3 regions of the Sphingomonas sp. 320_CC genome follow, and region 3 is predicted to be linked to each of the others. Evidence: riboswitches for the same ligand, from Rfam matches in the RefSeq annotation. Region 3 holds a riboswitch; each other region holds the start of a gene.
What was found. A riboswitch is a leader RNA that binds a small molecule or an ion and turns the genes downstream of it on or off. The one in region 3 is predicted to bind cobalamin.
Positions count from the first base shown of each region.

Region 1: another riboswitch for cobalamin. It lies ahead of AC59GX_RS17620 (DUF1636 domain-containing protein); the one in region 3 lies ahead of cobW (cobalamin biosynthesis protein CobW).
Region 2: another riboswitch for cobalamin. It lies ahead of AC59GX_RS12090 (TonB-dependent receptor plug domain-containing protein); the one in region 3 lies ahead of cobW (cobalamin biosynthesis protein CobW).

Region 1 is NZ_JCAWAE010000004.1:423,306-433,317, reverse strand. It holds gene AC59GX_RS17645 (FAD-dependent oxidoreductase) at 1-898, shown strand, start outside; gene AC59GX_RS17640 (UBP-type zinc finger domain-containing protein) at 895-1,200, shown strand; gene AC59GX_RS17635 (peptidylprolyl isomerase) at 1,570-2,247, shown strand; gene AC59GX_RS17630 (NAD(P)/FAD-dependent oxidoreductase) at 2,603-4,219, opposite strand; gene cobO (cob(I)yrinic acid a,c-diamide adenosyltransferase) at 4,280-4,879, shown strand; cobalamin riboswitch at 5,071-5,264, shown strand; gene AC59GX_RS17620 (DUF1636 domain-containing protein) at 5,437-5,844, shown strand; gene cobT (nicotinate-nucleotide--dimethylbenzimidazole phosphoribosyltransferase) at 5,841-6,854, shown strand; gene AC59GX_RS17610 (histidine phosphatase family protein) at 6,866-7,423, shown strand; gene cobS (adenosylcobinamide-GDP ribazoletransferase) at 7,420-8,151, shown strand; gene AC59GX_RS17600 (cobyric acid synthase) at 8,131-9,585, opposite strand; gene cbiB (adenosylcobinamide-phosphate synthase CbiB) at 9,573-10,012, opposite strand, start outside.
Region 2 is NZ_JCAWAE010000003.1:112,922-122,933, reverse strand. It holds gene AC59GX_RS12100 (FecCD family ABC transporter permease) at 1-894, opposite strand, end outside; gene AC59GX_RS12095 (ABC transporter substrate-binding protein) at 1,073-1,873, opposite strand; gene AC59GX_RS12090 (TonB-dependent receptor plug domain-containing protein) at 1,870-3,768, opposite strand; cobalamin riboswitch at 3,886-4,101, opposite strand; gene AC59GX_RS12085 (TonB-dependent receptor) at 4,517-6,580, opposite strand; gene AC59GX_RS12080 (DUF4126 domain-containing protein) at 6,629-7,093, opposite strand; gene AC59GX_RS12075 (hypothetical protein) at 7,092-7,271, shown strand; gene budC (meso-2,3-butanediol dehydrogenase) at 7,255-8,016, shown strand; gene msrB (peptide-methionine (R)-S-oxide reductase MsrB) at 8,033-8,482, shown strand; gene AC59GX_RS12060 (hypothetical protein) at 8,542-9,018, opposite strand; gene AC59GX_RS12055 (L-dopachrome tautomerase-related protein) at 9,230-10,012, shown strand, end outside.
Region 3 is NZ_JCAWAE010000004.1:294,557-304,568, forward strand. It holds gene AC59GX_RS17010 (HoxN/HupN/NixA family nickel/cobalt transporter) at 1-865, shown strand, start outside; cobalamin riboswitch at 1,099-1,309, shown strand; gene cobW (cobalamin biosynthesis protein CobW) at 1,411-2,448, shown strand; gene cobN (cobaltochelatase subunit CobN) at 2,457-5,702, shown strand; gene cobG (precorrin-3B synthase) at 5,699-6,841, shown strand; gene AC59GX_RS17030 (precorrin-8X methylmutase) at 6,842-7,471, shown strand; gene cobI (precorrin-2 C(20)-methyltransferase) at 7,468-8,205, shown strand; gene cobJ (precorrin-3B C(17)-methyltransferase) at 8,202-8,951, shown strand; gene AC59GX_RS17045 (cobalt-precorrin-6A reductase) at 8,927-9,676, opposite strand; gene cbiE (precorrin-6y C5,15-methyltransferase (decarboxylating) subunit CbiE) at 9,675-10,012, shown strand, end outside.

The sequences.
Region 1 (10,012 bases), 130 kb from region 3:
GTCGGTGATCGTGCTCGACGAGCGTGCGATCGGCGGGCAGGCGGGGGCGTCGGCGCGGATCGAGAATTACCTGGGCTTCCCGACCGGCATTTCGGGGCAGGCCTTGGCCGGGCGCGCATTCAATCAGGCGCTGAAGTTCGGTGCGGAGATCGCAATCCCGTTGACCGTGGAACATCTCGATTGCGACGAGGATCGGCCCGCGGGTGACCCACTCGCGCTCGAGCTGCCGGGCGATCGACGCGTTCAGTCGCGCACCGTGATCGTCGCATCGGGCGCGCGGTATCGGCGGCCGGACATTCCGGACCTTGCCGAGTTCGAAGGCGCCGGCGTATCCTATTGGGCATCGCCGATCGAGGCGCGGTTGTGCGAGGGCGAGGAGATCGCGCTGGTCGGTGGCGGCAACTCGGCCGGGCAGGCGGTGGTGTTCCTCGCACCGCGCGTGAAGCACCTGCACCTGATCGTCCGCCGCCCGCTGGCCGCGACGATGTCGAAATATTTGATCGACCGCATCGCCGCGCTGCTCAACGTGACGATCCGCGTCGGCACCGAGATCGTCGGGCTGGAGGGTGAGCGCGCAACCGGGCTCACGGCGGCGATCTTCCGCCAACGCAGCGACGGCGCGGAGACGCGGTGCGCGATGCGACACCTGTTCCTGTTCATCGGCGCAGACCCCAACGCGGGCTGGCTGAAGGGCTGCGTCGATACGGACGAGAAGGGGTTCATCGTCACCGGCGCCGCCGCGCTGCCGTTGCAGACGAGCCGCGCAGGCGTGTTCGCGATCGGCGACGTCCGCGCCGGCTCGACCAAGCGCGTCGCGGCGGCGGTCGGCGAAGGCGCTGCGGTGGTCGCGCAGATCCATACGGTTTTGGCCGACATGGCGGAAAGGCACGCGGAATGAGCTACGGTTGCACGCATATGGATACGGTCCGCGACGTTACGCCGAGCGCGAAGGGGTGCGAGGAGTGCCTCCGGATCGGCAGCGAGTGGGTGCATCTGCGGCTGTGCCGCGAATGCGGTCATGTCGGCTGTTGCGACGACTCCCCGCACCGTCACGCGACCGCACACTTCCACGCGACACGGCACCCGATCATCGAGGGGTACGACCCGCCGGAGGGCTGGGGCTGGTGTTTCGTCGACGAGACGATGGTGGATCTGCCGGACCAGACGCCGCAGGTTGGGCCGATCCCGCGCTATGTTTAAGGGGGGGGCGATTGTGGTCGTAGCGGTGTGATTCGGCACTATGAGGTACCCTGCGCGCAAGAAAGTTTAGGACGAACTGGCCACAGGTACACCACCCCGGCGAAGGCCGGGGCCCAGTTGGCATGGCCTGAGTGACAAAGCGCAAACCTACATCACCGACGTTTCCCAACTGGGCCCCGGCCTCCGCCGGGGAGGTGCCTAGGAACGAGGCGTCCGTCATGCTGATTAATCGGAACTCCGCACGGTTTCGAGCTAGCGCTGCTATCGTGCCGCGCTACGTCACATATTCCTCCACGCTTGCCTCACCACATACGGACAGGTAGCCGCCGCCAATCGGTAAAGGCGTGAGTGATCGAAATGCGGCGTTTGATGATGGGCTTCGTAGCCATTGCGGCCTTGGCGACTGCGGGAACGGCGCAGCCGGCGAGGCGGCAGGTACAGCACGCCGAACCGGGACCCAAACCAGGCATGGTTCGCGTCCGCCTAGTCACGTCGGAGGGGCCGATCCTGCTGGCGCTCGACGCCCGCCACGCACCGAAGACCACCGCGAATTTCCTCGCCTATGTCGATGACGGTCGGTTCGACGGGACCGATTTCTACCGCGCCAGCCGCCAGAAGTCCGCGCCGAAGCTCGGCTTCATCCAGGCCGGCATCCGCACCGATGCGCGGCGGATCCTGCCGCCGTTTCCACTCGAGACTACCGCGATGACCGGGATCAAGCATCTCGACGCGACGATCTCGATGGCGCGCGGGATGACGCCGGCGTCGGCGGGCGGGAATTTCTTCATCACAGTCGGGCCGGCGCCGGCGATGGACGCGCGCGCGGGCTATCCGGGCTATGCGGCGTTCGGGCATGTCGTCGCGGGCATGGACGTGGTGAAGCGCATCCTTGCCAAGCCGACCGGCGGCGGGATGGATGCATTCAAGGACCAGATGATCCTGAAGCGTGTCGCGCTGGTGAGTGCTCGGCGTTTGGATGGGGTGGTGAAGCCGACGGGGCTGCCGCGGGCGTGGCTGATCGAGACGAGGCCGCAGCCGCGGAAGTGAGGGGCTGGAGGGCGATCTGGACCTTGCTTAGCACGTGGACTGTGCGACTCTTACTCTAGTCCGAGGAAGCGTTGGTCCCATTGCAGGCTTCTGTCGCAAACTCGGTCGCCGTCGACGTGCACCGCCCCGGCGAAGGCCGGGGTCCAATTGGAAAGGTCGGAGTAACGATGCTCGGCCTCAGTTAGCGGCATCCCCCAATTGGGCCCCGGCCTTCGCCGGGGTGGTGTTTTGTCTTGGCAGGGTCATAAGTCAGTTGCCACAACCCTCTGTTCTACCGCGAAGGCGCGAGCTCAGGGTAACGAATGCAGGTATTCGTGGCTCCTGGCCCCCCGCCTTCGAGGGGGAACGAAACGGCTTAGGCAGTGAGGCTCAACGCAACCGCTTCCGCGACCTTGATGCCGTCGACCGCGGCGGAAAGAATACCCCCCGCATAGCCTGCGCCTTCGCCGGCCGGGAAAAGCCCCGCCGTGTTGAGGCTCACGAAATCATCGCCGCGCGTGATCCTGACCGGCGACGAGGTGCGCGTCTCGACCCCTGTGAGCACCGCGTCGGGATGGTCGTAGCCGGGGATCTCGCGTCCGAATGCAGGCAAAGCCTCGCGCAGCGCAGAGATCGCGAACTCGGGCAGGCACTCCGACAAGTCAGTCATATGGACGCCCGGCTTGTACGACGGGATCACTGAGCCTAGCGCGGTCGACGCGCGCCCCGCGAGCAGGTCGCCGATACGTTGCGCGGGCGCCTTGTAGTTCGAGCCGCCGGCGACATAGGCGCGCGATTCCCAATGGCGTTGCAGCTCGATCCCGGCGAGCGGGTGGCCGGGATAGTCGCGCTCGGGGTCGATGCCGATGACGATCCCCGAGTTCGCGTTGCGTTCGTTACGCGAATATTGGCTCATGCCGTTGGTCGCGACGCGGCCCTCCTCTGAGGTCGCGGCGACGACGGTGCCGCCTGGGCACATGCAGAAGCTGTAGACCGTGCGCCCGTTCTTGCAGTGGTGCGACAGGCTGTACGCCGCCGCGCCGAGGTCAGGGTGACCCGCGCACGGCCCGAACCGCGCTTCGTCGATCCAAGATTGCGGGTGTTCGATGCGGACGCCGATCGAGAACGGCTTGGCCTCGACGTAGACGCCCTTGGCATGCAGCATCTCGAACGTGTCGCGCGCGCTGTGGCCGACCGCGAAGACGACGTGGTTGGCTTCGAGATAGTCGCCGGTGCTGAGATGAAGACCGCGAAGCTGGCGAGTGCCGGCCTCCTCGACGATGTCGAGACCGTCGACGCGCGTCGAGAAGCGGTATTCGCCGCCGAGCGCCTCGATCGTCTCGCGCATGCTCTCGACCATCGTGACGAGACGGAAGGTGCCGATATGCGGATGCGCTTCGGTGAGGATTTCGGGTGGCGCACCGGCTTTCACGAACTCGGTCAGGACCTTGCGGCCCAAGTGGCGCGGGTCCTTGATCTGGCTCCAGAGCTTGCCGTCGGAGAAGGTGCCGGCGCCGCCCTCGCCGAACTGGACGTTCGATTCGGGGTTGAGGACGCTTTTGCGCCAGAGACCCCAGGTATCCTTGGTGCGTTCGCGGACGACCTTGCCGCGGTCGAGGATGATCGGGCGGAACCCCATCTGCGCGAGGATCAGGCCGGCGAACAGCCCGCATGGGCCCGCGCCGACCACCACCGGGCGGGGGCCGGTGTAGCTCGCGCCGCCCTTGGTGACGAAGCGGTAGCCGGTATCCGGCGTGCGCTGGACGTGACGATCCTTGCGGAAGCGGGTGAGGACGGTGTCCTCGTTCTTCAGCGTGACATCGACCGAATAGACGAGCTGGATGTCCATCTTGTCGCGGGCATCGTGCGCGCGTCTGGCGATGGTGTAGCGGATCAGGTCGCGCGGGGTAACGCGCAGGCGGTCGCGGATCGCGGCGGGGAGCGCTTCGTCGGCGTGGTTGAGCGGCAGCTTGAGGTCGGTGATGCGGAGCATGTCGGTCGCTCTAGCGCCGCGCGGCGCGATCCGCCATCGGGAGGACGAGAGGACTTGATCATGCGGACCGACGACGAACAGAATGCCAAGAGCGCCAAGCGCAAGGAGGTCCAGGACCGGATCGTCGCGAGCAAGACGATCGAGAAGGGGCTGATCATCGTCCACACCGGCAAGGGCAAGGGCAAGTCGACCGCCGCGTTCGGCATGGCGGTGCGGATGATCGGGCATGGGCGGAAGGTCGGCATGGTGCAGTTCGTCAAGGGCGCGATGGCGACCGGCGAGAAGACGATCTTCGATGCGTTCCCCGCGCTGTGCGAGTTCAAGCCGATGGGGGAGGGCTTCACTTGGGACACGCAGGACCGCGCCCGCGACATCGCGGTGGCGCGTGAGGCGTGGGACGAGGTGAAGCGGATGATCGCCGATCCGTCCTATGCAATGGTGGTGGCGGACGAACTGAACATCGTGTTGCGCTACGAGTATCTGCCGGTCGACGAGGTGCTGGCGGTGCTGGCGGCGAAGCCGGAGATGACGCATGTCGTGGTGACCGGGCGGAACGCGCCTGATGCGTTGATCGAGGTGGCGGACCTCGTGACCGAGATGACGCAGGTGAAGCATCCGTTTCGGTCGGGCGTGAAGGCGCAGGCGGGCGTGGAGTTCTAGGCGGCTTCCTACTCTACGGTCCGTTACGAGGACCGTCCGTCATCCTGACGAAAGTCAGGCCCCAGAGCCACGAAGGCTGCCGCCCGTTACCCTGGATCCTGACTTTCGTCAGGATGACGGGAGGGCGTGGGGACGGCTGGCGGACTTCTGACCGACGTAGCCGTGTCTTGCGCCGGGTCTTCCTCCCGCCTATCGCTTCGCCCGCGACAGGTTCCCCCGATGCTCACGCCGAGGGGGATGAAAATGGGAACGGGAAACACCCGGCTGCCCCTGCAACTGTACGCGGCGAGCCATTGTGCCTCATGCCATTGGGATGTTCCCGAGAAGGCGGCGCGGACGGCGTTGACCCGCGAGCCAGGAGACCTGCCCGTCGCGGTCGTCTTTCGTCCGGCCAGGGTGCGCCGAACGGACGGGTAACACCCCGAGCGACGACATCGCTTCGCGTCGCGCGAAGGCAGGAGGCGTCCGCTTCTCGCCCTTTGCGCGGTGCGGGACCGACTGTCCGAAGGGGTTCCTATGCCAAGTACACATCATTCCAAGATCGTCCGGGAACGGACATGCTGAAGCCGGTCGAGGACGGCGTCGCGGTGGTCGCGTGCAACACGTGCCGCCATTCCGCCGACGCGCGCGACGACGAGCAGGGCCAGCGTGGCGGCGCGCGGCTGGTCAGTGCGCTGAAGGCAGTGCAGGCGAGCGATCCCGCCTATGCCGACGTAGCCGTGCAGGAAATGCCGTGCCTGTTCGCGTGCCAGGATTTCTGCACCATCCATCTGCGCGCACCCGCCAAGGTCGGCTATGTGCTAGGCCGTTTCGAGCCGACCGAAGACGCTGCCCGTGCGATCCTGGATTACGCACGGCTCTACGGCGAGAGTGCGTTCGGACAGGTGCCGTTCAAACAATGGCCGCAGGGCGTGAAGGGCCATTTCATCACCCGCACGCCGCCTGCCGGGTTCGTCGTGGAATGACTTTTTTTCCGACAGCCGGGGCATTTCTATCATCCTTGAGCGCGTTGCCGCAGCCGGACGAAGCCGCTCGATCGGCGGCAGTGGCGCGGCAGGGGCAACTGACCAAGCCGCCGGGCTCGCTCGGGCGGTTGGAAGAGATTGCCGTCTTCATGGCCGGTTGGCAGGGCCATGAACGCCCGCGGCTCGATCGCGGCCGGGTGGTGATCTTCGCGGGTAATCACGGCATCGTCGATCGCGGCGTCAGTGCGTTTCCGGCCTCCGTCACGGCGCAGATGGTGGCCAATTTCGAACATGGCGGCGCGGCAATCAACGCGCTGTCGCGCGCGGCGGGGCTCGATCTCAGAGTCGTCCCGCTCGATCTCGACCGGCCGACCATCGATTTCACCGTCGCCCCGTCGATGTCGGAGGAGGAATGCCTCGCGGCGATCAACGCGGGCGCCGCCGTCGTTGCGGACGCACCCGATCTGATCGTGCTCGGCGAGATGGGGATCGGCAACTCGACCTCCGCCGCCGCGCTGTGCCTCGCCAGCTTCGATGGATCGGCACGCGACTGGGTCGGGCCCGGTACCGGAGTCGACGACGACGGCATGGCCCGCAAGATCGCGACCGTGGAGGCCGGGCTGGCGCTGCACCGGGACGCACTGAGCACGCCGTTCGAGACGCTACGCCGGCTTGGCGGTCGTGAACTTGCGGCGATCGCAGGCGCGGTCATAGCTGCGCGTCTCGCAGGCGTACCCGTCATGCTCGATGGCTTCATATGCTGTGCCGCGGTCTCGCCGATCGCCGCTGCGTGCCCGGATATTCTCGCGCATTGTCTTGCCGGCCACGTGTCGGCCGAGCCGGGTCATGCGCGATTGTTGCGGGCATTGGACCTCGATCCCCTGTTGTCGCTGGGCATGCGGTTAGGCGAGGGGAGCGGCGCGGCGGTGGCGACGTTGCTCGTCCGCGCGGCGCTGGCGACGCATGACGAGATGGCGACGTTTGCCGAGGCAGGGGTCTCCGTCGCGTGACCGGTTCGCACATGCTGTACCTGATGCGGCATGGCGCGCCCGTCCGCAAAGGCCTGTTGCTGGGGCGAACGGACGATCCGGTGACGGAGGCCGGCGTTGCGGCGTGCGTCCGGCGAGCCGCAGGGCTGAAGGTTGCCGCGATCGTGTCGTCAGACCTGAAGCGTACTCGCGATTGCGCGACGGCGATCGGCAGCGTGCGGGGCATCGTCGGCGAGGTCGATCGACGGTGGCGCGAACTCGACTTCGGAGCGTGGGACGGAATGCGTCCAGCCGATATCGATCCGGCGGCCTTCGCTCGGTTCCACGACGATCCGGACGCTGCTCCGCCGCCGGACGGTGAGCGATGGTCGTCGTTGCTGGACCGGGTCGGCAATGCCTTGGCGGTACTTCCGTCGGTGCCGACGTTGGTCGTCACGCACGGTGGCGCTATCCGGGCGGCGCTCGCGGACCTGTGTGGGTTCGATCGTCGCCGGACATGGGCGTTCGACCTGCCTTATGCCGCGCTTGTGTCGTTGCGGATCTGGCCGGAGCCGGATCGGACGGTGCAGATCGTCGGGCTGGCGACGTGAAGCGGCTGGTCGTCGCGTTCGGTTTCCTGACGCGCCTGCCGATGCCGCGCGTCGAGGCCGGGGCTCCCGACTTTGCCGCGGCGATCCGATACTATCCGCTCGTCGGACTGGCGATCGGCGTGCTCGTCGCCTCGGCGGGACGGGCAGGTGCATCGATCGACCCCTGGACCGGGGCGTGCGCCGCGTTGCTGACGTGGATCGCCGTCACGGGCGCATTGCACCTCGACGGGCTGGCCGATCTCGCCGACGGGCTGGGCGCGGCGCATGGCGATCGGACGCGGTTGCTCGCGGTGATGGCCGATCCGCATATCGGCAGCTTCGGCGTCGTCGCGATCGTCGCTCAGATGACCGCCAAGCTCGTGCTGCTGCACGCGGTCGGGCTGACGGCGTGGTGGCTCATCATCTTGGTGCCGTTTGCGTCGAGGATGGGGCCGCTGGCCTGGGCAGTGCTGTTGCCGCCGATGCGGGTAGGCGGATTGGGCGCTGCGGTCGCCGGCGCAGTCCGATCGCGCGACCTTGTCGGCTGGGGGCTCCTGCTGGCGCTGGCTGCCGTCGCGGTTCCCGCGCTGTTGGCGGTTCCGCTCCTGATACTGGCCGTCGCTGCGTGGTTGCGGCGTACATTAGGGGGCGTGACCGGAGACGCGCACGGGGCGGGGATCGAGCTTGTCGAGACGGGCGTCCTGCTCGCTTTCGCCATCGTCGGTGCGTCAGCCGGCGCGCTGGGCTAGGGCGAGCATCGCATCGAGATCGAGGTGACGTTCGAGCGTCGCGGCGATCGCGTCGAGCGCCGCATCGATCGAGGCAGCATGGTCCGGTCCGACCGCGTCGACGCCGAGCCGCGCCAGCCACGCCGCGCGTTGCTCGGCAAGCCCGAACAGGCCGTGGACGTAGCTGCCGTGGACCAACCCGTCCGCGCTCGTCGCACCCTCCGCGCTGCCGTCGATGCGGTGGCCGACGGGACGGCACAGATCGGTGCCAGTCGTCACGCCCATGTGCATCTCATAGCCTTCGAACCGTGCACCGTTTGCGGTCCCTTCGATCCGCTCGAGCGTTTTGGTCGGCGTCAGGATGGTGTCGATATCGAGCAACCCGAGCCCGGCTATCGAGGTTGCCGCGCCTTCGATACCGTGCGGATCGGCGATGCTCCGACCGAGCATCTGGTACCCCCCGCACAGCCCGAGTACCGGCCTGCCCCGTCGGTGATGCGCGAGGATATCGATGTCCCAGCCTTGTGCACGAAGGAAGGCGAGGTCGGGGATCGTCGCCTTCGATCCGGCAAGGACGATCATGTCCGCCGCAGGGATCGGCGTGCCTGGTGGGACCATCACGAGCGCGACGCCGGGTTCTAGGCGCAGCGGATCGAGGTCGTCGAAATTGGCGATCCGCGGCGTGATCGGGCAGGCGATCGTTACGCGACGGTCGACCGACGCGGAGCGGCGTTCGAGGATCACGGCGTCTTCACTGGGCAGGCGCGCGGCGTCAGTTAGCCAGGGTACCACGCCGTAGCCGCGCCATCCGCTGCGTGCCTCGATCGCCCGATAGCCGTCGTCGAACAGTGCGGGGTCGCCGCGGAACTTGTTGACGAGGAAGCCGTGGATCATCGCCGCGTCGGCAGGGTCGATCACCGCGCGCGTGCCGACGATCGAGGCAATCACCCCGCCGCGATCGATATCGCCGACCAGGATCACGGGGACGTTGGCGGCGCGGGCGAAGCCCATGTTGGCGATGTCGCTTACGCGCAGGTTGACCTCAGCTGGGCTCCCCGCACCCTCGACGACGACGAGATCGCAGCTGGCCGACAGCCGCTCGAAACTGTCGAGCACGTCGACGAGCAGCCCTTCGCGCCCTTCCCGCCACCGCGCGGCGGCGAGCGTTCCGCGGACCTGCCCGCGGACGATCAGTTGCGACGTGCGATCGCCCTGTGGCTTGAGCAGTACCGGGTTCATGTCGACGCTTGGTTCGACCCGACACGCGATCGCCTGCGTGGCCTGCGCGCGGCCGATCTCCCCGCCGTCGGCAGTAACCGCGGCGTTGTTCGACATGTTCTGCGGCTTGAACGGGCGGACCGACAGGCCACGGTTCGCAAACGCGCGGCACAGTCCGGCGACGAGCACCGACTTGCCGACGTCGGAGCCGGTCCCCTGGAGCATCAGAGCCGCCATGCGAGTACTCCGGCGATGACGAGGAGAAGGATGCAGGCCCGGCGATAGATGCCGAGCGCCGCGCGGAGGTCAGTGGCGGATACGTGGGTGCTTCCGTCGCCGATATACGGCTTGGCAGTGACGATGCCGTCATAGGCGATCGGTCCGGCGAGACGAAGGCCGAGCGCGCCGGCCATCGCCGCCTCGGGCCACCCTGCGTTGGGTGAGGCATGGTTGCCGGCATCGCGTGCCATCGTCCGCCAACCGCCCCAGCCGGCAACGCAAAGCAAAACGCCGCTGAGCCGGGCGGGGATGAGGTTGGCGAGGTCGTCGGTCCTGGCCGCCGCCCAGCCGAATGCACGCCACCGGTCCTCGCGGTGCCCGATCAGGCTGTCTGCGGTGTTGATGGCCTTGTACGCCCAGAGGCCGGGCAGGCCGGCGACCAGCA
Region 2 (10,012 bases), on a different contig from region 3:
GCCGAGCCGGATTTCGCCAGCGCCGGGTGTGAGACGGACGAGGCTGTCGGCAGCGAGTACGAGCGCTGCGCCGCCAAGTGCCGAGGGTAACAGCAAGGCGCTCGGGCGGTGGCCGAAGATCGGGCGTAGGAGGTGCGGCACGACGAGCCCGACGAAGCCGATCACGCCGGTCACCGCGACGCCCGCGCCGACAACTAGGCCGGTGCCCAGCACGACGAGCAACCGGACGCGACCCATCCGTATCCCGAGCGACCTTGCCGCCGCCTCGCCCAGTGCCAGCGCGTCGAGCGAGCGGCCTGTGAGCAACAGCAGCACCGCACCGACCACCATCGGCGGCAGCGCGAGCGTCACGTCGTCCCAGCCGCGATCAGTCAACGCGCCCATGATCCAGTCGATCACCTCGGCGACCGCATAGGGGTTCGGCGCGATCGAGATCAGGAACGCGGTCAGCGCGCCGGCAAGACTCGACAGCACCGTGCCCGCGAGGATGAAGGTGATCGCGCTCGGCGACCGCCATGTCAGCGCCGCGAGCAGCGCGACCGCACCGCCTGCGCCCAGCATCGCGGCGACGAAGATCGCGGGGCCGGAGCCGAGCCCGAACACGATTGCCGCGACCGCCGCCAGCGCCGCGACCGACGACACGCCGACGACTGCGGGGTCGGCGAGCGGGTTGCGGAGATAGCCTTGCAGCACCGCTCCCGACAGGCCGAGCGTGGCGCCGAGCGCAAGCCCCAGCACCGCGCGCGGCAGGCGGAGTTCGAGGATGATCCACCAGCGCGGGTCGCTCGAGAACCACGCGTCTAGCGGCACCCAGACCTTGCCGCAGCCGAGCGACAGGCTGAACAGGAGGACGACCAGGACGGCCAATACGGCAAGTTTCAGCGTGCGGGTCATCAGAGCGCCTCTTCGCCCGTACCGACCACCGCCACCACCCCGGCGAAGGCCGGGGCCCAATTGGGGGACAGTCGTGACAGCGCGCGGCAGGTCATTACTTCGGTCATCCCAATTGGGCCCCGGCCTCCGCCGGGGAGGAGCACGGGCGGTGAGCCGTTCGCGATTCTAAGCGCTCGCATCACAGCCCCGCCCGGATCGCGGCGAGGCGTTCGAGCGCAGGCGGGATGGTAGGCCCGCCGCAATTGATCAGGACGCGCGGGAAGACGGCTTGCGGCGTGTTCGGCAGCAGGCGGTGGCGCAGCGCGGTGCCGCGGCTTTCGCGTTCGGAAGCGATCACGACGGCGGGGGGCTGCGTCACGATCGTCTCGGCTGACAGCGTGCCGGTATGCGTCAAGCCGTAGCTCGCGGCGGCGTTTCGGAAGCCGACGCGCGTCATCATGTCGTTCAGCAACGTGCTCCCCCCCGTCGCGAGATCGCCGCTGATATAGAGCAACGCGCTCGGCGACCGTCCATCCTTGTGGCTCCAGCGGGCCACCGCGCGGTCGATCTCGGCATTGATCCGCGCGCCGCCCATCGGCGCTCCGGCAGCATCGGCGATCTGCGTGACCTGCGCCTGGCTCTCCGCGATCGAGTCGGGAATGCCGACGAGCAGCGTCTTCAGACCGGCCCGCGCGTACGCCGCCTGAGTCGCGGGCGGCGTGTAGGTGCTGGCGATGACGAGATCGGGGTGGAGCGCGATCACCTCCTCGGCGGTCCCCGCGATGCCGCGAAACCGGCGCGCGACGGCGAGCGGGATCGATGTCGCGGACGGATCTTGCGAATAGTGGCTGATCCCGGCGATCCGCGCGGGCGGCAGGATCCGGACCAGCACCGAATCCACGCACGGATTGGTCGAGACGATCCCCCCGCCACCGCCCGCTCCGGGGGATTGCGCGCAGCCCCCGAGCAGGAGCGCGAGGAGGATCGCCCCGCGCCTCACTTCAGCCGCAACCGTACGCCGCCATACGCCGCGCGACCGTAATTGCCGTAGCCCGCGACCGTCTCGTACCGCGAGTCGGTGAGGTTATCGACGCGGCCGTACAGTGCAATCTGGTCGGTGATCGGCATTTCCACGCGGACGCCCGCCAGCGCATAGCCGTCGAGTCGCACGGTGTTGGCGGCGTCGTCGAAGCTGTCGCCGACCATCGTCACGGTGCCGCCGACCGACAGCCCGAACGCGAACCGGTAATCGGCGTCGACGCTCGCGGTCTGCTTGGGACGGCGCGCGAGATCGTTGCCGAAATCGCTGCCGATCGAGCGGTTCTCGGTGTCGATATAGCTGTAGTTCGCGGTCAGCGTCAGCGCGTCGACCGGGCGCAGCGCCAAGGTGAACTCGACGCCGTCCGCCTCGGCGCGGGCGATATTGTCGTAGACGCCGAACGGGCGGTCGACGCAGATCGAACCGGCGGTCGTCTGCTCCGCCGGACTGCAGTCGCGGAAGTCGATCTGGTTGCGCGTACGCCGGTTGAAATAGGTCACCGCGACGCGCGCGCGGTTGTCGAGGAACGCCTGTTCGACACCGACGTCGAAGTTGCGCGCGGTCTCCGGATCGAGGCCGCGATTCCCGTAGTCGGAGAAGAGCTGGTACAAGGTCGGCGCCTTGAAGCCTTCGCCATAGCTCGCGCGGACGGTGGTTCCGGTCCGCAACGCCAGCGCGGCGTTCGCGCCGAACGTCGTGTGGCTGCCGAAATCGTCGTGGTCGTCGTTACGGACGCCGCCGGTGATCGTGAGGACGTCGAGCGGCTTGACGATCAGCTGGCCGTAGACGCTGGTGATGCCGGTATCCGCGAAGGTGAAGCCGTCGTTGAAGCGGCTGTTCTCGCGCTCGACGCCTGCGACGACGCGCACTTGGTCGAGGGGGCGGAAGTCGCCCTGATACTCGTAGCGTTCGCTGCGGCCGCGACCGATGAACGACGGATCGCTGCCGAAGCTCGGGTCGTAATTGTCGCGGTTGATGTCGGCGATCGTGAAGGCCACGCGGTTGTTGAACCGACCGTCGGCGAAGTTCGCATGGAGCCCCGCGTAACCATAGGCTTCGCGCGTCTTCGAATATTCGGCGGTGTCGGCGAGCACGTAATCAGGGGCCGGGAAGCCGTCGATCGCGACGCGACTGTCGGCGAAATAGCCGCGCAGGTCGAGGCCGATGCCCGGCGCGAACTCGACGCCGACCCGCCCGGTTGCGCCATATTGGCGATAGCCGTCGCGCTCGGTGCCGCTGGCCGCCGACGAGATGCCGTCGGTGCGCAGATATCCGCCGGTCAGCGATCCGGACACCTGACCCGACTTGCCCGACACGCCCGCGCTCGCGAACACGCTGTCGGCATAGCCATATTCGGCGTTGGCGCGCGCCTGGACGCCTTCGGTCGGTGCGGCGGTGATGATGTTGACGACGCCGCCGATCGCCTGGCTGCCCCATGGCACCGAGTTAGGACCGCGCAATATTTCGATCCGCTCGACCGAACTCGACAGGAGGTTGCCGAAGTTGAAGCCGCCGCCGGTCGACGAGGGATCGTTGACGCGCACGCCGTCGATCACGACGAGCGTCTGATCCGCCTCGGCACCGCGGATGCGGACGCTGGTCAGCGCGCCGACCGTGCCGTTACGCGTGACGGTGACGCCAGGCGTGGTCGCGAGCAGGTCGGAGACGATGGTGGTCTGGCGGCGCTCGATCTCGGCGCGGTCGATCACGGTCACGGCCTGGCCGATCTCGCTCAGCGGTTGCGCAGCGCGGGTCGCGGTGACGACGATTTCGGGGGCGTCTGGGTTGGATATGGTCTGAGAATAGGCGGGCGATGCGATCGCCGCGGCACTCAGGAGAAGGAAGAATTTCGTCATTCGGCTGCGTCCTAACCAGAACCGCCAGCGACCATTCGCCGGGCGGCCAGACGTCTCTCGCTCGAGGAAACCCGGCTGGACCGGAGCACTCGTCCGCGCCGGACACCCGCCCGCGCAGTGGATCGACCGTGACAGGCAGGTCTCCTGGCTTCCGGGTCGCCGCGCCCACCCCACCTTCCCAGGCCGAGACCCAGTGGCATATCGGGGTGGCCGCTATCCGGTCACAGTTGCGGGTACAGCGCCGGTCTTGCGGATTTGGATCGTGACGACCCGGCCCGCGCACCGACTTCCCTTTTGATCCCGTTGCGGGGAACCCTTCACGTACGCGGCATTAGTCGTGCGCCAGGCACGGGTCAACGCGGGGCCTGCTGATCCTCCCCCGCCAGGGGGAGGTGGCTGGCGCTTGCCAGACGGAGGGGGCGGACACGGAAACGGGGGTGATCGCATGCCTCCCCCTCCGTCACCTTCGGTGCCACCTCCCCCTTGCGGGGGAGGATCGTAAGCTCCCTCACCGTCCACCGCACCACCCCGGCGGAGGCCGGGGCCCAGTTGGGGAATGTCACTAACTAAGCGCGGTCCGTCGTTACTGCGACCTTGCCAACTGGGCCCCGGCCTCCGCCGGGGTGGTGGCGTGTTAGTCGGGACGTCGCTTTCCCTCCCTTGTTCTCCCGCGAAGGCGGGAGTCCAGTCTGGGTCCCCGCCTTCGCGGGGAAACATGATGCCTTCGTTTTCCTTAGCAGAAAGAATATCACCGCCCGCCGTAGCGCAGCCCGACCCAGATCGTCCGCGGGGTGGCGCGCTCGACGATGTTCGCGCCGCTGACCCCTGCCTCGACCCGCTCGTTGAGGAAATTCTCGGCCCGAAACTCGGCAACCAGCGACCGCAGGATCGGCAACGCTGCATACGCATCGAGCGTCGTCGCAGCCCCAAGCACGCGCGTATTCTGGTCGTCGTCGAACTGCTGGCCGATATGCCGCACCGTCAGTGACAGCGTCGCCGCGTCGCGTCGCCAGTCGACCGTCCCAGAAACCTGGTCGCGAGGGGTCTGCGCCGGTCGCACGCCGTCCAGCGCAGCCGTGATCCCCGATCCCTCGACCTTTGAGTTCGTGTGCGACCACGACGCCTGAACACCAAACGGACCCGGCCGATACGCCGCATTCAACTCGAACCCATGCGCGCGGATCGCGTCGAGGTTCTGGCGAACGCGGTAGGTCGTCACCCCCGGCAACACCTGCGTCGGCGTGGTCGTCGTGACGTTCGCCACCGCATCCTTCAGCCGGTTGTAGAAATACGTCGCGGCGATGCTCACGCCCGGCGCAGGCGTCAGCGTCACCCCGCCCTCGACCCCGGTCAGCCGCTCCGGCGACAACAGCGCATTCGCCGCGGTCGCATCGTTGCCGACGCGAAACGGCCGATACAGCTCGTTGAGCGTCGGCAGCCGCCACCCGCGATACCCGGCCGCGCGCAGCGTGATCGCCTCCACCGGCTGATACGCTACGCCCGCCCGGCCGGTCGTCTCGCTGCCATCGCGGTCCGCATATCGAAGATTGGTCAACGCCGCGCCGCCGGCCAGCGGCCGTTCGGACAGATAGCCGCCGTCGATCGACCACCAGTCAACCCGGCCGCCAAGACTGAACGTGAAGTCGCCAGCAACCAAGCTCCCATCGGCAAACACGCCGGTTGTCGTCGTGCTCCCGCCGGCCTCGCGCCGCCGCGTCGGCACGGTGTTGACGAACGTATACAGCTCCTGCGTCTTGCCGCTGACATCGCGAACATCCGCGCCCAGACGCAGCGTGATGCTCTCGCCCAGCGGCGGAGCGATCTCGATCCGTCCGCCAAGCCCGGTGGCGGGCGTATTATACTGGTTCAGCGACTGGATCGCGGTCGTCCGCGCGGCGTTGATGCTGTTGAAGCTGCTCGCGAACGCGCGCGTTTGCAGATACGCCAGCGCCGAATACCCCCAGCGCCCGCGCCCGATGAGCCGGACGCTCGCGTCCGCGCCTTCGCTCTTGTTGTCGGTAAAGTCGCTCCCCCGGTCGCGCCGATCGGTGAACGCGCTCGCATTCATCTGCAATTCGGTCTTCGAGCCGATCCCGACGACGGTCCGCAGCGCGCCCGACGCCTGCTCGTACGGCGCGGCGCGATCGACGATTCCCCGGCTTTCCTCGACGGTCGGCGTGAAGCCGTCCCCGCGCGCATAGGCTCCGGACAAGGTCGCAAACCCAGACCCGTGCACCAGTGCCGCAGAGCCCTGTGCATCGACCGAATCCCGGCTGCCATACGCGACACTGCCCTGGAAAGGCGCCGCCTGGTCCGGCGTCGCGCTCTCGAGCTCGACCGTCCCCGCCAACGCCCCCGGCCCCTGATACCCGCTCCCGCCGCCGCGCGTCACGCGAATGCGCCCGAGCCGCCCCGTCGCATACGCCGGAAACGCGACCCAGCCGCCGAACGGATCCGCCTGCGGCACGCCGTCGAAGATCAGCAGCGCGCGACTGGAGGCATTGCCGCCGATCCCGCGCAGCGAAATCCCCTGGCTGGTCGGGTTGGCGCTGCGCGAGTCCGACCGACGAAACTGCTGGAGCCCCGCGACGTCGGCCAGCACGCTCTCCAGCCGATTGCTCGCATTCGCCTGGATCCGCGCACGATCGATAGTGACGACGTCGTACGCACGATCGCCGGGCGCATCGGCCAGCCCGCGCCCGGTGACGACGATGTCAGCCTGCTGGTCGCTAGGCGCGACAGTCGTCTGCGCGACCGCACCCCCGGACGAAATCAATACGAAGGCAAGCGTAGAGAGCGAGATACGGATCATCGCCGCCGCATGGCAGCTTTTCGGCCCGCCCGGAATACACGTCCGGCGTCAGGCCGCGCCAAGCTTCGCCGCGTTGCGCGCAATCGCCGCCGCGCCGCCAAGAACCACCGCATCCTCGACGAAACCCGTCGGCGTCTGGCCGTACTGCGACATCGCCGCCATCCGCGCACGCCAGCCCGGATAGGACGCGGCCACCGCCGTCAGTCCGCCGACCGCTGCACCGATCCACCGCTGCCGCCGCGGGACGAGCGACGCGCCCGCGATAGCCGACGTGACGAACCGCGCGGCCAGGCCGATCGCGACGATCCGGTCGGGCGCGGTCTTCTGCTTGTCCCCCGCCATCTCGCCGATCGCGAGCGCCAGCGCACCCGCCGCGACGACGGGATGCGACAGCAGCTTCGGCGCACCATTGTCGGCGGGCAATTCGTCACGAGCGGCAGCGATGGCGACCGCGGCGAGCGGCGTCATCGCGCGCTGGCCACCGACGAGGCCCATCAGGAAGGATGCGAGCATGATGATCTCCGGTAAAAGCAGGTTCGAGCGCATCAACGCACGCGAGACCGGCCAGGGTCCGCCGTTGGGACTGACCGGCGATCTCCTTGATTCAGCAAGGAAACCGGTACGCGCGTCGGTCGTTCATCGCGTTATCTCCCAAAGCTTCAGGACACAGATCGATGAGATTCGATGGTAAGATCGTAGTGATCACCGGCGCCGCCTCCGGCATCGGCGAAGGCGCCGCGCGTCGTTTCGCCGCGGAGGGCGCGACGCTCGTACTCGGCGACAAGGACGCGGACGGCCTCGCGAAGGTCGCCGCCAGCCTCGACGGCACGACCGTCGAAACGCTCGAAACCGACGTCTCTGACATGGCCGCCTGCGAGGCGCTGGTGGCGCATGCGATCGACAAGTTCGGCCGAATCGACGTGCTCGTCAACGACGCCGGCGTGGACCATCTCGGCAAGCTCGACGAGGGCGACCTCTCCGAATTCACCAAGGTCATCGAAACCGACCTCTACGGCGTCGTCCACATGAGCCGCGCCGCGATCGCCACGTTGCGCGCAAACAAGGGCTGCATCGTCAACGTTTCGTCCGTATCGGGCCTCGGCGGCGACTGGAACCACAGCTTCTACTGCGCCGCCAAGGGCGCGGTGACCAACTTCACCCGCGCGCTCGCGATGGACGAGGCGAAGCACGGCGTCCGTGTCAACGCGGTCAACCCGTCGCTGACCTACACCGCGCTGACCGCGGGCATGAAGGACCAGCCCGACCTTATCGCGAAGTTCGAGGAACGCATCCCGATGGCACGCGGCGCACAGCCCGAAGACATCGTCGGCGCCATCGCGTTTTTGGCTAGCGCCGACGCGCACTATATAACCGGGGTCAACCTGCCGGTCGACGGCGGCCTGTCCGCCTCGAACGGCCAACCGGCGCTCTCCTGAGCGCGAGAGGATCACCATGACCGACTACAAGAAGACCGACGAGGCGATCGCCAAGCTCACACCCGAGCAGTTCCACGTCACGCAGCAGAGCGGCACCGAGCGGCCCGGCACCGGCGAGTATCTCAACACGCGCGAGCCCGGTCTCTACGTCGACATCGTCTCGGGCGAGCCGCTGTTCGCGTCCGCGGACAAGTTCGATTCGCATTGCGGCTGGCCGAGCTTCACCAAGCCGATCACGCCCGAGCACGTCGCCGAACTCCACGATCGCAGCCACGGCATGGTCCGCACCGAGATCCGTTCGGCAGGCGCCGACAGCCATCTCGGCCACGTGTTCGAGGATGGCCCGCAGGACAAGGGCGGCCTGCGCTACTGCATCAACTCGGCGTCGCTGCGGTTCGTCCCGCGCGCCGAGATGGAAGCCAACGGGTATGCCGCCTACCTGCCGCAGGTCGACGCGGCAGGCTGACGATAGCGCATGATGGTGTGCCGCACGGGCACACCGTCACGCCCTAAAGAGACTTCCGTTCAGCGCCGGGTCGCGAGCTTCGCGCCCAGCGCCGTGACCAGCCCGAACGCCGCATGGTTCACGCTGTGCATGCCGATCGTCTTCGCACCGGCCTGCCACTCCGGCGGCTTCACGCCAAGCAACGGCCCCGTAATCCAGTGCATCGCCGCATAGAATGCCGCACCGAACATCAGGCCCGAGCCGATGACCGACGCTTCCTCGTCGACGGTCGCGGCGTAGACCGCACCCGCCGCCGCAGACAGCAACAGGTGACCGCCCTGCGTGACCGCTTGCTCGCGCGACGACGGCAGGGCATCCGCGGCAGGCGTGTCGATGCCCAGCTTCTCAGCGGTCTTGCGTTCGAGCGTGACGATCTCGGACGGTTCGCCGCTCTTGCGCTCGCCCGCCATCAGCAGCGCGGTAATGCCCAGCCCGGCCACCACGCCACCTGCGACCGCACCGGCCATCCGTCGTGAATCCGCCCTACTTAAATCCATCGTCGTGCTCCTGAAGTTCTGCGATCCACAACGCGCGGATCGCAATTCGGCCCACCACGTCGCGCCGCCCGATCATCTTTGCGGATCATTGGCTTAGCCGCCGGAACAGCAGCCTCCCGAGACTGTTTCGATACCAGGACCCTTTCGCGTCGGCCCGCTCCACCATGAGCTTCCACAACGAGTCCGACGCCCCGATCCGACGAGGACCATCATGCCGATCCAGACCACCGACGATCTCGAACTCGCCTACGCCGATACCGGGCCGCGCGACGGCCAGCCGGTCCTGCTGATCCACGGCTGGCCCGACGACGCATCGACCTGGGACGAGGTCGTCCCCGCGCTCAACGCAGCCGGGTTGCGGACCATCGTGCCAACCTTGCGCGGCTTCGGCGAAACCCGGTTCGTGCGTGATGCACCGCGCACCGGCAACAGCGCGATCCTGGCGATGGACATGATCGCGCTGATGGACGGGCTAGGGATCGAGACGTTCATGGTCGCCGGGCACGACTGGGGCTCGAACACCGCGGAGGCGCTCGCGGTTGGCTGGCCAGGCCGTGTCGAGCGGATGGCGATGCTCGCCACCCCGCCCCGGCTCGGCGGCATGCCGACCCCGCCGTTCGAGCAGGCACAGCGCCAATGGTATCACTGGTTCATGGCCACCGCGCGCGGTGCGCAGGCCGTTCGCGACGACCGCAAGGGCTTCGCGCACATCCACTGGGTCAACTGGTCGCCCCCCGGCTGGTTCGACGAAGCGACCTTCGCCCGCGTCGCACGCTCGTTCGAGAACCCCGACTGGGCCGACGTCACGCTGCACAGCTACCGCGCGCGCTGGAACGAGGCCGAGCCCGATCCGCGCAGCCAGTGGCTCGAGGACAAGGTGAAGGCGACCAGGACGCTCTCCTTGCCGACGATGTATTTCCAGGGCGCGGTCGACGGCGTGAATCCGCCGTCGGCGAGCACCGCGGTACCGGCCAAGTTCACCGGCCCGTTCGCT
Region 3 (10,012 bases):
CGACGCAGACCACATTGCGGCGATCGACAATGTGACGCGCAAGCTGATGCAGGACGGCCAGCGCCCGATCGCGGTCGGCTTCTGGTTCGCGATCGGCCATTCGGGGATCGTGCTCATCGCGGCGGTCGCGATCGCACTGACCGCCAATGCGCTGTCGCAGTTCGAGGCATTCAAGCAGGTAGGCGGGGTGGTCGCGACCGTCATCTCCGCTGTGTTCCTGTTCACGATCGCCGCGATGAACCTGATCATCCTCCGCTCGGTCTGGCGCACCTTCGGCCATGTCCGCGGCGGCGGCACCTATGTCGAGGAGGACCTCGACCTCCTCCTCGGCAACCGCGGCCTGCTCGCACGTCTGTTCCGCCCGATGTTCCGGCTGGTCACGCGGAGCTGGCACATGGCGCCGCTCGGCTTCCTGTTCGGACTCGGTTTCGACACGGCGACGGAGGTCGCGATCCTTGGCCTCTCAGCGAGCCAGGCCGCCGACGGTCTCTCGATCGGTGTCGTCCTAGTCCTCCCCGTGCTGTTCGCGACCGGCATGGCGCTGGTCGACACCGCGGACGGCGTCGTTATGCTTGGTGCCTATGAATGGGCGTTCGTGAAGCCGATCCGTAAGCTCTACTACAACATAACCATCACCTTGATCTCCGCGATCGTCGCGATCGCAATCGGCGGGATCGAGACGCTCGCGCTGCTCGGATCGAAGCTCGGCTTCACCGGCGGCATATGGGACGTTGCAACGGCACTCGGCGAGAACTTCAATGGCCTCGGCTTTGCGATCATCGGCCTGTTCGTGCTCTGCTGGGTGCTGAGCTTCGCAATCTACCGCTGGAAACGCTTCGACGAGATCGAAGTCGTGCACGGATAAGCTAGCTCCTCTGTTCCCCAAGCTCGACGCGCTCTCGATCCTCCCCCGCCAGGGGGAGGTGGCGCGAAGCGACGGAGGGGGAGGACGACGATCACGTTTGTTCCGTGTCCTCCCCCTCCGTCTGGCAAGTGCCAGCCACCTCCCCCTCGCGGGGGAGCATCGAAAACTACCGATATGCGAATTGGCAGTCCCGCCAAACTGCTCTAACCCACCCCCGAGGCTCGGTTTCACCGAACCTCACAGATCGCGCCGGTGCCCTTCGGGGCTTGAATGGGAATGCGGTGCGGGAGTTCCTCCCAATGCCGCGGCTGTCCCTGCAACTGTAAGCGGTGAGCGAGACGCACACGCCCTTCACGAGAAGGGCAGCCACTGGGGAAACCTGGGAAGGCGTACGTCGAGCCTCGACCCGCGAGCCAGGAGACCTGCCAGCGCATATGGTCGCTCTTGCTACGATCCAGGGGATGGTCGCGGCACGGTACTCCGTCTGAGCGACGAACGCGTGCGGCCCTATGGTCGTGCGTGCGTGTGCTCGCAGGAGAATACCAATGCCCGATCTTTCAAAGGTCCCCGTCACCATCGTCACCGGCTTTCTCGGAGCCGGCAAGACCACGCTCATCAGCCACCTGATCCGCAACGCGAACGGCCGCCGTCTCGCCGTCGTCGTCAACGAATTCGGCACGCTCGGTATCGACGGCGACATCCTCAAGGGCTGTGCGATCCCCGATTGCCCGGCGGAGAACGTGATCGAGCTGGCGAACGGCTGCATCTGCTGCACGGTGGCGGATGATTTCATCCCGACCGTGGAGGCGCTCCTCGCGCTCGACCCGCGCCCCGATCACATCCTGATCGAGACCTCCGGCCTCGCGCTGCCCAAGCCGCTGCTCAAGGCGTTCGACTGGCCAGCGATCCGCTCGCGCATCACCGTCGACGGCGTCATCGCGCTCGCCGATGCCGAAGCAGTCGCCGCCGGTCGCTTCGCGCCAGATGTCGCTGCGCTCGACGCCCAACGCGCCGCCGACCCCAGCGTCGATCACGAGACGCCCTTGTCTGAGGTATTCGAGGACCAGCTCGCCTGCGCCGATATCGTGCTGCTGACCAAGGTCGATCTCGCCGGCCCCAAAGGCGTCGCCAAGGCACGCGCGGTGATCGCCGCCGAATCCGCACGGCCGCTCCCGGTGATCGACCTGACCGACGGTATCATCGATCCGCGCGTGATCCTGGGCCTTAACGCCGCCGCCGAGGACGATATCGCCAGCCGCCCGTCGCATCACGACGGCGAGGACGATCACGAGCATGACGATTTCGACAGCGTCGTCGTCGAGCTTGGCGAGATCGCCGACCCCGCCGACCTGACCGCGAAGATCGAGGCGCTCGCCCGCAGCGCCGACATCCTCCGCGTAAAGGGGTACGCCGCCGTCACCGGCAAGCCGATGCGCCTGCTCGTCCAGGCGGTCGGCGCGCGCGTCCGTACGCAGTACGATCGCCCATGGCGCGCCGGCGAACCGCGCCGCACGCAATTGGTGGTCATCGCCGAGCACGACCGGATCGACGAGGCCCGCATCAAGGCCGCGCTGGACGGCTGAGGCGCACGATGCACGTCGTCTTCCGCGAGACCCACGGGCTGGAGGAAAGCGCGGTCCCGCAGGACCTCGCCCAATCCCCCGCGGACCTCGTCGTCCTGTCCTTCTCCGACGGTGACCTCGGCGCGTTCGCCGCGGGCTGGAAACGTGCGGATGCGGCCGGTAGCCGATTGCCCTCGCTACGCCTCGCGAACCTGACCGCGCTCCAGCACCCGCTCTCGGTCGACACCTACATCGAACAGACGTTGGCGGGCGCGAAGGGCATCCTGATCCGGCTGATCGGCGGGCGCTCCTACTGGAGTTACGGCCTGCAACAGGTCGAAAACCTCGCGCGCGAGAACGGCATCGCGCTAGCCGTCCTCGCCGCAGACGGCCGCATCGACACACGCCTCGACGCCGCATCGACGATCCCGCTCTCGACGCTCCGCCGCCTGGCCCATCTCTGCGACACCGGCGGCGCAGTCGCAGCGCAGGCTGCCTTAGCTCAGTTCGCGCTCGCATCAGGCTGCTACGCTGGCCCCGTCACCGGCGTCCGCGCGATCGCGGACGTTGGCGGCTGGCAACCGCACGACGGCGTTACCTGTCCGGCCGCGTTCGATTTGAACGCGACACGCCCCCGCATCCTGATCGTCTTCTACCGCTCGTACCTGACCGCCGCCGACCTTCACCCGATCGAAGCGCTTCACGCTGAGCTAACCGCGCGAGGGTTCGACGTCATCGGCCTCTTCGCACCCTCGCTGAAAGCTCCCGACGCAGCCGGCTGGCTGAGCCGCTGGGTCACGGCGCTCACGCCGGCGGCGATCGTCAACGCCACGGCCTTCTCCGCACGAGGCGCCACCGACGCCACGCCTCTCGACGGCGCGGACGTCCCAGTATTCCAGATCGCGCTAGCCACCTCCGACCGCGCCGCCTGGGCCGGCGCCACCCGAGGCCTGTCGCCCGCCGACCTGGCGATGCACGTCGTCCTCCCCGAGGTGGACGGCCGCCTCTTCGCCGGCGTCGCCAGCTTCAAGGAAGCCGCCGCGCGAGACGGCGACCTGGAATACACCCGCCGCGAACACCGCGCCGACCCAGCACGAATCGCCGCCATCGCCGCGCGCATCGAAGCGTGGACAAACCTCGCCAGCAAACCCGTCGCCGACCACCGCATCGCGATCATCCTCTCGACCTACCCCGGCAAGGCATACCAGATGGCGCACGCCGTCGGCCTCGACGCACTCGCCTCCACGCAAGCGATCCTCGAAGACCTCACCGAGGCCGGCTACGCGATCACGCCCGACGCAACTGATCTCGCTACCTCACGCATCCACTGGCCGCTCGCGCAGTACCGCAAAGCCCTCGCGCATCTCCCCGAAGCGCTCCGCGACGACCTCCATGAAACCTGGGGCGAACCCACCGAAGACTTCGCCTTCACAGCGATCGACCGGGGCGGGGCGCTCGTCGCCCTCCAACCCGAACGCGGCCGCACAGAGCAACGCGCGGAGGAATATCACGACCTCTCGCGCTGCCCCTGCCATGCCTATGTCGCCTTCTACCTCTGGCTTCACGCACGAGGCACCGATGCGCTGGTGCATGTCGGGGCGCATGGCACGCTCGAATGGCTCCCCGGCAAGTCGGTCGCGCTGTCCGACGCCTGCTGGCCCGAGGCGCTGACCGGTGCAATGCCCGTCATCTACCCGTTCATCGTCAACGATCCCGGCGAAGCGGCCCAAGCCAAGCGTCGCATTGGCGCGGTCACGCTCGGCCACGTCCCGCCGCCGCTCGAACGCACGCGCACCGGCGCCGGCCTTGGTCGCCTCGAAGCGCTGCTTGACGAATTCTCCAACGCCGACGGACTCGATCCAGCCCGCCGCGACCGCCTGCAACGGGACATCCGCGACGAAGCCACCGCCACCGGCCTCGCCGCGACGCTGGGCCTTGACGACGCACAGTCCCAAGCCGAAGCGATCACCCGCATCGACACGTTCGTCTGCGACGTGAAGGAAAGCCAATTTGGCGACGGCCTCCACATCTACGGCCGCGGCGAGCAAGGCGATGCCGAACGCGCCGGTCTCCTGTCGGCGCTCCATGGCAAGCGCGTCGCGTCCGGCCCGTCCGGCTCGCCGTGGCGAGGCCGCGCCGACGTCCTCCCGACCGGCCGCAACCTCTACACGACCGACCCGCGCGCGGTCCCGTCTCGCGCTGCCCATACCCAAGGCGTGAAGCTCGCCGACGAACTCGTCCGACGCCATTTGCAGGACCACGGCGACTACCCGCGCAACCTCGTCGTCGACCTCTGGGCCTCGGCGACGATGCGCACCGCGGGCGAGGAGTTCGCGATGGCACTCCACCTGCTCGGCGCGGAACCGGTATGGGACATGCAATCCGACCGCGTGACGGGCGTCGAGATCCTCCCGCTCGCCAACTTCGACCGGCCCCGCATCGACGTCACCCTGCGCGTATCCGGCCTGTTCCGCGACGCCTTCCCGACGCTCTGCACGATGTTCGGCCAGACGGTTCGAGCCTTAGGCGCACGCGACGAACCGGCCGATTGGAACCCGTTCGTCGGCAAGCCAGTCACCGCGCGCGTCTACGGCCCCGAACCCGGCCGCTACGGCCTGAGCATGGGCGATGCCGCCGAGACCTACACGCCGGAAGCGCGCCTGACCGCCGGCCAAGCGTGGCTCTCCGCCTCCAGCCACGCGCTCGACGCCGATGTGGAAGGGGGCCAGGACACGTTCGACCCCGCCGGCATCCGCGACCGCGTCGCCGCCGCCGACGCCTTCGTCCACGTCCAGGACCTCCCCGAAACCGACCTTCTCCTCGCCGCGGATTACGCCGCACACGAAGCCGGCTTTGCCGCCGCGCAATCGGTCGCAGGGGGCGGCGCCACGCTCTACCATCTCGACGCACGCGATCCGAACAAGGCCAAGGCCCGCCCGCTAAACGAGGAGATCGCCCGCGTCGTCCACGCCCGCGCGGCAAATCCGGCCTGGGTCGACGGCATGATGCGCCACGGCTTCCGCGGCGGTGCGGAGATCGCCGCGACGCTCGACCATCTCGGCGCCTTCGCGCATCTCGCCAGCGCAGTCCGTCCCGAACTGATCGACCTCTATTACGACGCGACGCTGGGCCGCGACGACGTCCACGCCTTCCTTGCCGAAGCCAACCCCGGCGCACTCGCGGCGATGCAGGCGCGTTTTGCCGCGCTCCACGCAGCCGACCTGTGGCCGACCCGCCGCAATTCGATCCTCGCGAGCCTGGACCTGCCGGCATGAGCGCATTTGTCAAAGGCTGGTGCCCCAACGCATGGCGCCCGATGATGGCCGGCGACGGCCTGCTGGTCCGAATCCGCCCACCGCTCGGTCGCGTGACGCGCGAGCAAACACTCAGCCTGTGCGACGCGGCGGCGACGCACGGCAACGGCCTGATCGACTGTACCAGCCGCGCGAACCTCCAGATCCGCGGCGTCCGCGAGGATAGCTGGCGTCCATTGATCGACACACTACTCGATCTCGGCCTCATCGATCCCGATCCGATCCGGGAAGCGCGCGCGAACATTCTCGTCGCACCGGAATGGCGAATAGGTGACGACACCCACCGCATCGCCGAACACTTGCGCGCGCGCCTGGCGGACTTGCCCGAACTTCCCGGCAAGGTCGGCTTCGCGATCGACGCCGGCGTAGCGCCGGTGTTGCAAGACGCCCCCGCCGACTTCCGTATCGAGCGCGCTGAGTCTGGAGCGCTTATCCTGCGCGCGGACGGCGGGACCTTTGGCACGCCGGTATCGCCCGGCACCGAAGCCGACCGGTTGATCGCACTCGCGCACTGGTTCGTCGACAGCGGCGGCACCGCCAGCGGCCGCATGGTACGCCACAGCGCCACACTTCCGGATTGGGCAGCCCCAACAACCCCTCCAGCCGCAAGCGCGCCACCACTTCGCATCGGAAAGCATTCCCTCGGACTCGCGCTAGGCCTCCCATTCGGTCGGATCACAGCGCGCGCGCTGGCACGCTACGTCGACACCGAGCAAGCAATTCAAGCGATCCGCATTACCCCTTGGCATATCGCAATCTGCGAAGCCGACGCGGCGCTTCGCGTTGAGCCCGACCCAATCGACTTCATCACCGACTCCGCCTCGCCAACGCTTCATGTCGACGCCTGCGTCGGCGCGCCAGCCTGTCCGCAGGGCAGTGTCGAGACGCGCGCGCTCGCCCTACGCCTCGCCCCTCACGTCACCGGCCGCCTCCACGTCTCCGGCTGCGCCAAGGGATGCGCCCGCGCCGCCCCCGCCGACGTCACGCTCACCGGTCGCGAAGGCCGCTACGACCTCTCCTTCGACGCGCGCGCCGGCGCACCACCCTCCCGCGCAGGCCTCGACGCCGCGCAAATCCTCGCCCATTTCGGAGCCGCCTGAATGCCGTACGCCTATGAAACCGACGGCGCGGCGATCTACCGCCAGTCCTTCGCGATGATCCGCGCGGAGGCCGATCTCGCGCGGTTCTCGCCAGAGGAAGAGCCCGTCGCCGTCCGCATGATCCACGCCGCCGGGCTCGTCGGCCTAGCCGAGCACATCCGCTTCACGCCAACGTTCGCCAGCGAAGCCCGGCGCGCGCTGCAAGCCGGCGCCCCGATCCTGTGCGACGCCCGCATGGTCACCGAAGGCATCACGAAGGCCAGATTGCCCGCCGACAACCGCATCGTCTGCACGCTTCATGCCGCCGAAACGCCCGAACTCGCGCGGACGATGGGCAATACCAGATCCGCCGCCGCGCTCGAACTTTGGCGCCCACATCTCGCCGGCGCCGTCGTCGCGATCGGGAATGCGCCGACCGCGTTGTTCCACCTGCTCAACATGCTCGAAGACCCCGACTGCCCGCGTCCCGCGGCGATCATCGGCTGCCCGGTCGGCTTCGTCGGCGCGGTCGAATCCAAGGCGGCGCTATGGGCCGATCAGCCCGTGCCTTGCGTCGTCGTCGAGGGTCGGATGGGCGGCAGCGCGATCACCGTCGCCGCGATCAACGCGCTAGCGAGCGGCACCGAATGATACCGTTGCGAACTGGGGGCACGATCCACGGCGTCGGCTTGGGCCCCGGCGCGCAGGACCTGATGAGCGTTCGGTCGGACCGCCTCGTCCGCGACGCGCGCCACATCGCCTATTTCCGCAAGGCCGGTCGCCCCGGCCAGGCGCGAAAGATCGTCGAGGGCATGCTCCGCGACGACGTGATCGAGTTCCCGATGGAATACCCCGTCACCACCGAGATCCCGGTCTCGGACCCCCGCTACAACGACCAGCTCTGCGCCTTCTACGCCACCTGTATCGAGCACCTCGCCGCCCTGACGCGCACCGGCGAAGACGTGGTCGTGCTCTGCGAAGGCGACCCGTTCTTCTACGGCTCGTTCATGCACCTCTACACGCGCCTCCAGACGATCGCGCCCGTGCAGGTCGTCCCCGGCATCACCGGCATGTCCGGCGCATGGACCGCCAGCGGCGCGCCGATAACCTGGGGCGACGACGTCCTGACGGTCCTGATGGGCACGCTCCCCGAAGACGATCTCGTCCGCCGCATCCGCGACACCGACGCGTTGGTGGTGATGAAGATCGGCCGCCACCTCGCCAAGCTCCGCCGCGCCGTCGCCGCTGCGGGGCGCGAGACCGAAGCATGGCTGGTGGAGTACGCAGCGATGGCCGATCAGCGCGTGACGCGACTATGCGACGCGGAGGCGATCACGCCGTATTTCTCGATCCTGCTGATCCACGGCCAAGGACGCCGTCCGTGACCGGCTGGCTGGCGATCGCAGGCCTGGGCCCCGGCAACGACGCACTCGTAACCCCGGAGGTCACCGCCGCGCTCGCCGAAGCGACCGACGTCATCGGCTACATCCCCTATGTCGCGCGCATCGCCCCTCGCGAAGGCCTGACGCTCCATCCGACCGACAACCGCGTCGAACTCGACCGTGCCACGCACGCGCTACAACTCGCGGCGAAAGGCCACCGCGTCGTGGTGGTCTCGTCCGGCGACCCCGGCGTGTTCGCAATGGCGGCCGCGGTGTTCGAGGCGCTCGAAGCCGGTCCGCTAGAATGGCGAGACCTCTATATCCGTGTTCTTCCTGGCATCACCGCCATGCTCGCCGCGAGCGCACGAGCCGGCGCGCCGCTCGGCCATGATTTCTGCGCGATCAACCTGTCGGACAATCTGAAACCCTGGGCCGCGATCGAACGCCGCGTGCGCCTCGCCGCCGAAGCCGACTTCGCGATCGCCTTCTACAATCCGCGATCGAAAGCCCGCCCCGACGCACTGATCCGCATCTTCGAGCTCCTTCGCGAAACCTGCCAGGACGACCGCCCAGTGCTGTTCGCGCGCGCCGTCACCACCCCCGAAGAAACCCTCCGCATCGTGCCCCTGACCGAAGCTCGCGCGGACATGGCGGACATGCGGACGATGATCATCATCGGCTCCAGCCTTACGCGCGTTATCGAGCGCCCGGTGGGACCGATCCTCTACACCCCCCGGTCGGCGCCATGATCGAGCCAGCGCATCACATCCGCGACCGCGTGCACCTCGCGTCGAGCGGGCAGGGCAGGCCGATCGATCATGATCACCGTGAGCCCAAGCGCGCGCGCCGCATGCAGTTTGGCCGACGCCCCCGTGCCGCCGGCATTCTTGCAGACCACGACTTCGATGCGGCGCGACGCCATCAACCGTCGATCGCCCTCGACATCGAACGGCCCACGGTCGACCACGAGATGATGACGCGGCAACCCCGGCGGCTGGTCGGGCACATCGACGAACCGCAGCAGATAGTCGTGCTGCGGTTGCTCCGCGAACGCGTCGACATGCATCCGCCCGAGCGCCAGCATGACGCGCCGCGACGGCCCGCCCAGCGCCGCAACAGCAGCGTCGATATCGGCCACGCGCGTCCATCGATCGCCAGCGACCGGCAACCAAGCCGGCCGCGTCAGTGCAATATGCGCGACACCGGCGCGCTCCGCCGCGATGACCGCGTTCGCGCTCATCCGGGCCGCGAACGGGTGCGTCGCGTCTACCATATGCGTCACGCCCTCCTCGCGCAGATACGCGACCAGCCCGTCGACGCCGCCAAACCCGCCGATGCGCACCGGGATCGGTTGCGCTTTCGGTTCGGCAACGCGTCCGGCATAGCTGAGCACCGCATCGTCGCCGCGCGAGGCCAGCGCCGCGGCGAGCGCGCTGGCCTCGGTCGTGCCGCCCAGCACCAGGATGTTCGACATGGCTGACACTCCCTGGCTGACGATCATCGGTATAGGCGAAGACGGCGTGGATGGCCTGTCCGCTGCGGCGCAGGCCGCATTGGCACAAGCCGAGCTGGTGACCGGCGCCACCCGCCACCTCGCGTTGCTCCCGGACCTTAAGAGCGCGGTCGAACCCTGGCCAGTCCCGTTCGGCGACGGTGTCACTCGGCTGCTCGCGCACCGTGGCAAGCGCGTCGCGATGCTCGTATCCGGCGATCCGTTCTGGTTCGGCGCGGCTACGTCGATCACGCGTCACCTCGATCCCGGCGAATGGGTAGCGCACCCCGCGCCCTCGACATTTGGTCTCGCCGCCTC